Anaeromyxobacter diazotrophicus: one gene and its partner. The protein of the gene in region 2 interacts with the protein of the main gene of each other region in a pairwise test. Links are inferred from orthologs where the notes say so. Each region holds a gene or a part of one and is shown on either strand. Other genes may lie near its edges. The genes, in order: dnaB and dnaA.

Region 1 (3,268 bases), 220 kb from region 2 along the record:
CTGCAGCGCCTGGCGCACCGCGACCTCGAGGCGCGCGTGACCGGCGCGTATCGCGGCGAGCACGCCCGGATCGCCGAGGCGCTGAACGCCACCGCCCAGGCGCTGCACGACGCGCTGGCGCAGGTGGCGGGGGCCGTGAGCCACGTCTCCTCGGCCTCCGCCCAGATCGCCTCCACGAGCGAGGCGCTGGCGAGCGGCGCCTCCGAGCAGGCGAGCTCGATCGAGGAGTCCACCGCCGGCCTCGAGTCGATGTCGAGCACGATGAAGCAGGTCGCCGACGGCGCCCAGCAGGCGTCGGCGCTCGCGGCCACCGCGAAGGGCGCCGCCGGCGAAGGCACCGCCGCCATGGAGCAGATGGGTGGCGCGATGCTGAAGATCAAGGCGGCGGCCGAGGGCACCGCTCAGATCATCAAGGACATCAACGAGATCGCCTTCCAGACCAACCTGCTCGCGCTCAACGCCGCGGTCGAGGCGGCGCGCGCGGGTGACGCCGGCCGCGGCTTCGCGGTGGTCGCCGAGGAGGTGCGCTCCCTGGCGCTCCGCTCCAAGCAGGCCGCGAGCAAGACGGACGAGCTCATCGGGCAGTCCGTGAAGGAGGCGGCGCACGGGGAGACCACGGCGCGCCAGGTCGGCGACAAGCTCGGCGAGATCCTCGCCACCGTCGAGCAGGTCACCGAGCTCACGGCCGCGCTGGCCGCCGCGCTCCAGGAGCAGACCGCGGGGGTCGATCAGATCAACCGGGCGATGGGCCAGATGAGCACCATCGTCCAGCAGAACGCCGCCAGCTCCGAGGAGTCGTCCTCGGCGGCGGCCGAGCTGTCCGGTCAGGCGGAGGAGCTCGCCGCGCTGGTGGCCACCTTCCGGCTGGAGGCGCCTGCGGCGATCCCCGCGGCGGGAGGCGCCGCCGCGGGCCGGCGCGCGCGCCCGGCGCCGGCGGCCCGCGCCTGAGCGCCGCGGGCCGCCGCGCGGTTCACCCGCCGCGCTGCTTCTCGGCGAAGTAGGTGTTCGTCTTGAAGAAGACGAGCTCCACCACGCCGGTCGGGCCCTGGCGCTGCTTCGCGATGTGCAGCTCGATCTCCTGCACGTCGGCCTTGGCCGGCCCGGCGCCGTCCTGGTCCTTCTCGTCGCCGGGGCGGTGCAGGAACATGACCACGTCGGCGTCCTGCTCGATGGCGCCCGACTCGCGCAGGTCGGAGAGCATGGGCGGCTCGCCCTTGCGCTTCTCGACGCCGCGGTTGAGCTGGGAGAGCGCCAGGATGGGCACCTCCAGCTCCTTCGCCAGGCTCTTCAGCGAGCGGCTGATGATGGCGATCTCCTGCTCGCGCGACTGCGCGCCCGAGACGTTCATGAGCTGGAGGTAGTCGACGATGACGAGGTCGAGGCCGCCCTCGCGCTTGATCTTGCGGCACTTGGCGCGCAGCTCGACCGGCGAGAGGACGAAGTTGTCGTCGAGCCAGATGCGCGAGCCGCCGATGCGGTCGCCGTGCTGCATGATGCGGTCCCAGTCGCTCTGCTGCAGCAGGCCCTGCGTCATGCGCCAGAAGTCGAGCTTCGCCTCGGCGGCCAGGATGCGCATGGCGAGCTGCTCGGACGGCATCTCGAGCGAGAAGATGGCGACCCGCTTCTGCGCCTTGGTCGCGGCGTAGGTGCCGATGTTGAGCGCGAAGGCGGTCTTGCCGACCGAGGGGCGGGCGGCGAGCACGATGAGCGCGCCCTTCTGCAGCCCGAGCAGCTTCTGGTCGAGCGCCTGGATGCCGGTGGGGACGCCGGTGAGCGTGCTCTCGCCGGCGCGCACCCGCGCCTGGGTGGCGTCGATGGTCTCGATCGCCTTGACGAGCGGCTCCTGGATGAGCCGCAGGGTCTCGGTGGTGCCGCCCTGGGCGGCGGCGAAGATCTCCTGCTGCGAGGTCTCGAGGAACTCCTGGACGTTCGCGCCCGCCTCGTAGCCGCGCGCGAGCACCGCCTGCGCCACGAGCTGCACCCGGCGCACCCGCGCCAGCTCCGCCACGATGGCGGCGTAGTGCCGGACGTTGACGGCGGTGCCGAGCCCCTTCGCCAGCGCGAAGGGCAGGTCGCGCGGGACGGCCGCCCCGAGCAGCCCCTTCGCCTCGAGCCGCTGGTGCAGCAGCACCGGGTCGATGGCCTGCTTCTCCTGCGCGAGCTCGGCGCAGGTCTGGAAGGCGAGCTGGTGCGCCTGGAGGTAGAAGTCCTCGGGCTTCAGCCGGTCGGCGACGAGGTCGAAGGCGGTCTCCTCGATGAGGAGCGCCCCCAGCACCGCCTGCTCGGCCTCGAGGTTGTGAGGGAGATCGCGCGAGGGGCGGAGCTGCAACGCGGGCGCGGCGCCGCCGCGTCGCAGGGGCTCGGAGTCGTTCATCGGCGGGCGGATGGTACTCCCGAGGTCTGATGCCCGGCGGTGGACGGCGCTGTGGAGAACGTCGGAAAGGCTTGGGGAAGGCCGTGTGGGTGGGGCCCCGGGAATCCTTGTGGATCGGCTGTGAAGAATGTGAATGGATCGGCCAAGTCCCGGGAGGGAGGCCTCCATGACGCGCTTCCGGCCGTGTCTGTTCCTCGCTGCCCTCGCCGCGGTCGCGCTGGGGTCGCTCGGGTGCCGTGGACAGGGCGAGAGCGCGGCGGGAGCGGGTCCGCATGCGGTCGGCGCGAGCGCGTTCGAGTCGCCGCCGCCCGGGAGCGCGCGGTTCGGCGGGACCGCGACGGCGGGAGCGCCCGGGCCCGCCGCCGCGCCCCAGGGCGGCGCGGCCGCCGCGCGCGCCGTGGAGGAGGCGGACGTCTACGCGCGGGCCGGGACGACGCTCTACGTCCTGAACGCGTTCCGCGGCCTGCAGGCGATCGACCTCGCGGACCCCGCCGCGCCGATCCTCCTCGCGCGGCTCCCGCTGCTGGGCACGCCGGTCGACCTCTACCTGCGCGGGAGCGCGGCGCTGGTGGCGGTGAGCGACGTCCTCTCCTTCCGCGAGGCGGCCGGCGCGACGCAGCCCGAGCGCGGGTCGCGCCTGTTCGCGGTCGACGTCTCCGACCCGGCGCACCCCGCGGTCGCGACCGAGCTCCCCGTCGACGGCGAGCTCGTCCAGACGCGGCTCGTCGGCGACGTCCTCTACGTGGTCTCGCGGCAGTCGCCCTGGTACGGCTGGCCGGGGATCGCGACCGGCGTCGCCTCGGGCGGTTCGGGCGGCGCGGGCGCCGTCTCCGGCGCGGTCGCCGGGGCGGGGTGGGAGACCGTCACGGTGGCGAGCTTCGACGTGCGGGACCC
Region 2 (3,172 bases):
TGGTCTCGCCCTCGACCGTGTCGAGGAGGAGCTTCTTCATCTCGGTGAGGCCCTTGCGCGGCAGGATGACGCCCTTCTTGACGTGGAAGTCGCCCGGTAGCGGCCGCTCGGCGAGAGACAGGCGGTGGCCGTCGGTGGCGACCGCCCGCAGCGACCCGTCGGCCGGCTCGAAGAAGACGCCGTTCAGGTTGTAGCGGGTCTCGTCGGAGGAGGCGGCGAAGGAGGTGAGCTCGATGAGCTCGAGCAGCTGCCGCGGCTGCACCGTGACGAGCTGGACCTTCTCGAAGCGGGGTAGCGCCGGGAAGTCCTCGGCCGCGAGCCCGACGATGCGGAACTCGGCCGAGCCGCTCTTCACCTCGAGCCAGTTGTTGGCGGCGCGCTTGAGGAGGACGTCCTTCTCCGGGAGCGCCTTCACGATCTCGTAGAGCTGCTTGGCCGGCACGCAGGCGCGGCCCTCCTTCAGGACCTCGCAGGCGTGCTCGGACGAGACCGAGATGTCGAGGTCGGTGGCCGAGACCGAGAGCTGGCCGCCCTTCGTCGCCTCGAGCAGCACGTGCGAGAGGATGGGCATCGTGCTCTTCTTCTCGACGATGCCCTGCGAGCGGGAGAGCGCGCGGGAGAGCTCCTGGACGCCGATCTTCAGTTCCATGAGAAGAGATCCTCTTTTCTTCTTCTCTTCGTCGTAGACGTAGGCGACGCGAAGATGTGGAGAACGAGCCTGAGGCCGCGCGACCACGAAGGAAAGCGATCGGGACGGCCTGTGGGATCCCGATCGGAACAAGTTGTGTAGCGCGCTGCCGACCGGCCCGTCAACAAAGCCACGACAGCGAGTCCGCACGCTCTCCCGGCCGCTGTCCACGCACTCGCTCACGTACGCTCATGGTGAAGCGAGCGCAGGCCTTGCGCGGCGGCCGGCCCGGGCCCGGCAGCCCCCGGACGCGCCGCGGCCCTCGTCGCCGGCGAGGCCGGACGGAGGTGGTGAGGCGGGGCTGGGAGGGGCTCAGGGCGCCAGGCGGGCCGCGAGCGTCTCCACCTCGGCCTTGACCTTGCCGTCCGCCTCGAGCAGCTCGCGGATGCGCTTCTCGGCGGCCATGACCGTGGTGTGGTCCTTCTTGTTGAACTTGTCGGCGATCTGCTGGAGCGTCTCGCCCGCCAGGGTCCGGCAGAGGTACATCGCCACCTGGCGCGGCAGGGCGATCTTCTGCTCGCGGTTCGGGCTGGTGAGCTTGGCCACGGTGAGGTCGTAGAACTTCGCGACCTCCTCCTGGATGCGCTCGATGGACGGCTTGTAGCCCGGCGGGGGGATGACGTCGCCGAGCACGTCGCGGGCCAGGCTCTCGCTGATGGGCTCGCTCTTGAGCGAGGCGAAGGCCGCCACGCGCATGAGCGCCCCCTCGAGCTCGCGCACGTTGGACTTGATGTGGGTGGCGAGCAGCGAGGCCACCGGCTCGGAGAGCTCGATGCGCTCCACCTCCGCCTTCTTGCGGAGGATGGCGGCGCGGGTCTCGAACTCGGGGACGTCGATCTGGACCCGCATGCCCCACTCGAAGCGGGAGCAGAGCCGCTCCTCCAGGCCCTTCAGCTCCTTGGGGCTGCGGTCGCTCGAGAGGACGATCTGCACCTCGTGATCGTGGAGCGCGTTGAAGGTGTGGAAGAACTCCTCGGCGGTCTTGTCGCGGCCGGCCAGGAACTGGACGTCGTCCACGAGCAGCGCGCCGCACTCGCGGTACTTCCGGCGGAAGTCGGTCATGGCGCCGGCGCCGCGCGAGAGCGCCTCGACGAACTCGTTCGTGTACCGCTCCGAGGAGACGATGGCGACCCGCGCGCCCGGCTTCGAGCGCAGGATGTCGTGCGCGATGGCGTGGAGCAGGTGCGTCTTCCCGAGGCCGGAGTCGCCGTGGAAGAAGAGCGGGTTGTAGTTCTGGCCGGGCTTGGCGGCGACCGCCTGGGCGGCGGCGAAGGCGAAGCGGTTCGACTCGCCCACCACGAAGGTGTCGAAGGTGTAGCGCGGGTTCGGGCGGCCGTCGCGCGGGCCGTCCCCGGGCGCCGGCGTCAGCGCCGGCCGCGGGGCGGGGGTGGGCGCGGCGCCCTCGGCCCGGCGGGCGGGGGCGTCGTCCACCACGAAGGTGATGACCACGCGCCGGCCGACGAGGTCCGGCACGAACTCCTCGAAGAAGGAGCGGTAGTTGTCGTCCACGAAGTCGCGGTGGAACTTGTCCGGCGCCGAGACCTCCAGCCGATCGCCCTCCAGCCGCCCGGGCCGCAGCGGCGCGAACCAGCGCTCGAAGAGATCGGGGCGCAGGCGCGAGCGCAGGTGCGCCTCGATCCGCGACCAGTGCTCCTCGGCAGCCATCGGTGTTCCCCTCGGGCTCGCGGCGGGCATGCGAGGTCCCCCCAACGTACGATCGACGCAATTCGGCCTCGGCCGATGGATCGTTCGATCCAGCGGCAGATGAGGCTCGTTGTTACAAAGGACGGGCTCTCTCGAAGAGCCCGGATCCGGCGGCGTGGGCAGCGGGCGCGGAACTTAGCGCCGGCCGGCGGAGGGGATCAAGAGGCGTCGCCGAGCCCGCGAGAATGACCGACGTTTTGCGCACGGCCCGAGGGCGGTGGATGGGAGCGGGCGCGATCGGAGCCCCGATCGCGTGCCGATCCTTGACAGCCTGCGGCCGATCGGGGAGGTTGCCGCGCCATGAAGAGGACCTACCAACCGAAGAAGGCCAAGCGGAACCGCACGCACGGCTTCCTGAAGCGATCGCGGACCCCGGGCGGCCGGAACGTCCTGAAGCGCCGCCGGGCGAAGGGGCGCGCGCGCCTCACGCCCAGCGCTCCCAAGAAGTAGGCGGCTGCCCGGGCGTGCGGCTCGGCAAGGCGGCACGCCTCCGCCTGCGCCGCGAGTTCCTCGCGGTGCAGGAGCGCGGCAGGAAGCATCCCGCCGGCGCGTACCTCCTCCTCACCCTCGACAACGATCGCGGCCAGCCGAGGCTGGGCGTGACGGTGTCGTCGCGCGTCGGCGACGCGGTCACGCGCAACCGGGTGAAGCGCTGGGTGCGCGAGGCGTTCCGCGCCACCGCGGCGCGGCTGCCCCCCGTCGACCTGGTGGTGATCGCCCGCTCGAGCGCCCCGGGCGCCGGGCTGGAGGCGGCGCGGCGCGCGCTCGCCGCGCTCGCCG

What was found.
Region 1: the proteins of dnaA (region 2) and dnaB interact in binary tests that used the Escherichia coli proteins (3 or more experiments, as listed by UniProt). The link is inferred for Anaeromyxobacter diazotrophicus from one-to-one orthologs.

Annotation. Positions count from the first base shown.
Region 1 is NZ_BJTG01000005.1:442,346-445,613, forward strand. What follows is about bases 173-3,133. They hold dnaB (replicative DNA helicase), read right to left. Parts: upstream 2,375-3,133; coding sequence 971-2,374; downstream 173-970. Other genes in these bases: HWY08_RS12970 (methyl-accepting chemotaxis protein), read left to right, coding at 173-948; HWY08_RS12980 (beta-propeller domain-containing protein), read left to right, coding at 2,541-3,133. Also shown: more of HWY08_RS12970, read left to right, coding at 1-172; more of HWY08_RS12980, read left to right, coding at 3,134-3,268. UniProt on the Escherichia coli protein: The main replicative DNA helicase, it participates in initiation and elongation during chromosome replication. Travels ahead of the DNA replisome, separating dsDNA into templates for DNA synthesis.
Region 2 is NZ_BJTG01000005.1:225,119-228,290, reverse strand. The notes cover bases 178-3,042. They hold dnaA (chromosomal replication initiator protein DnaA), read right to left. Parts: upstream 2,354-3,042; coding sequence 1,001-2,353; downstream 178-1,000. Other genes in these bases: rnpA (ribonuclease P protein component), read left to right, coding at 2,857-3,042; rpmH (50S ribosomal protein L34), read left to right, coding at 2,693-2,842; dnaN (DNA polymerase III subunit beta), read right to left, coding at 178-649. In the rest of the region: more of dnaN, read right to left, coding at 1-177; more of rnpA, read left to right, coding at 3,043-3,172. UniProt on the Escherichia coli protein: Plays an essential in the initiation and regulation of chromosomal replication. Binds in an ATP-dependent fashion to the origin of replication (oriC) to initiate formation of the DNA replication initiation complex once per cell cycle.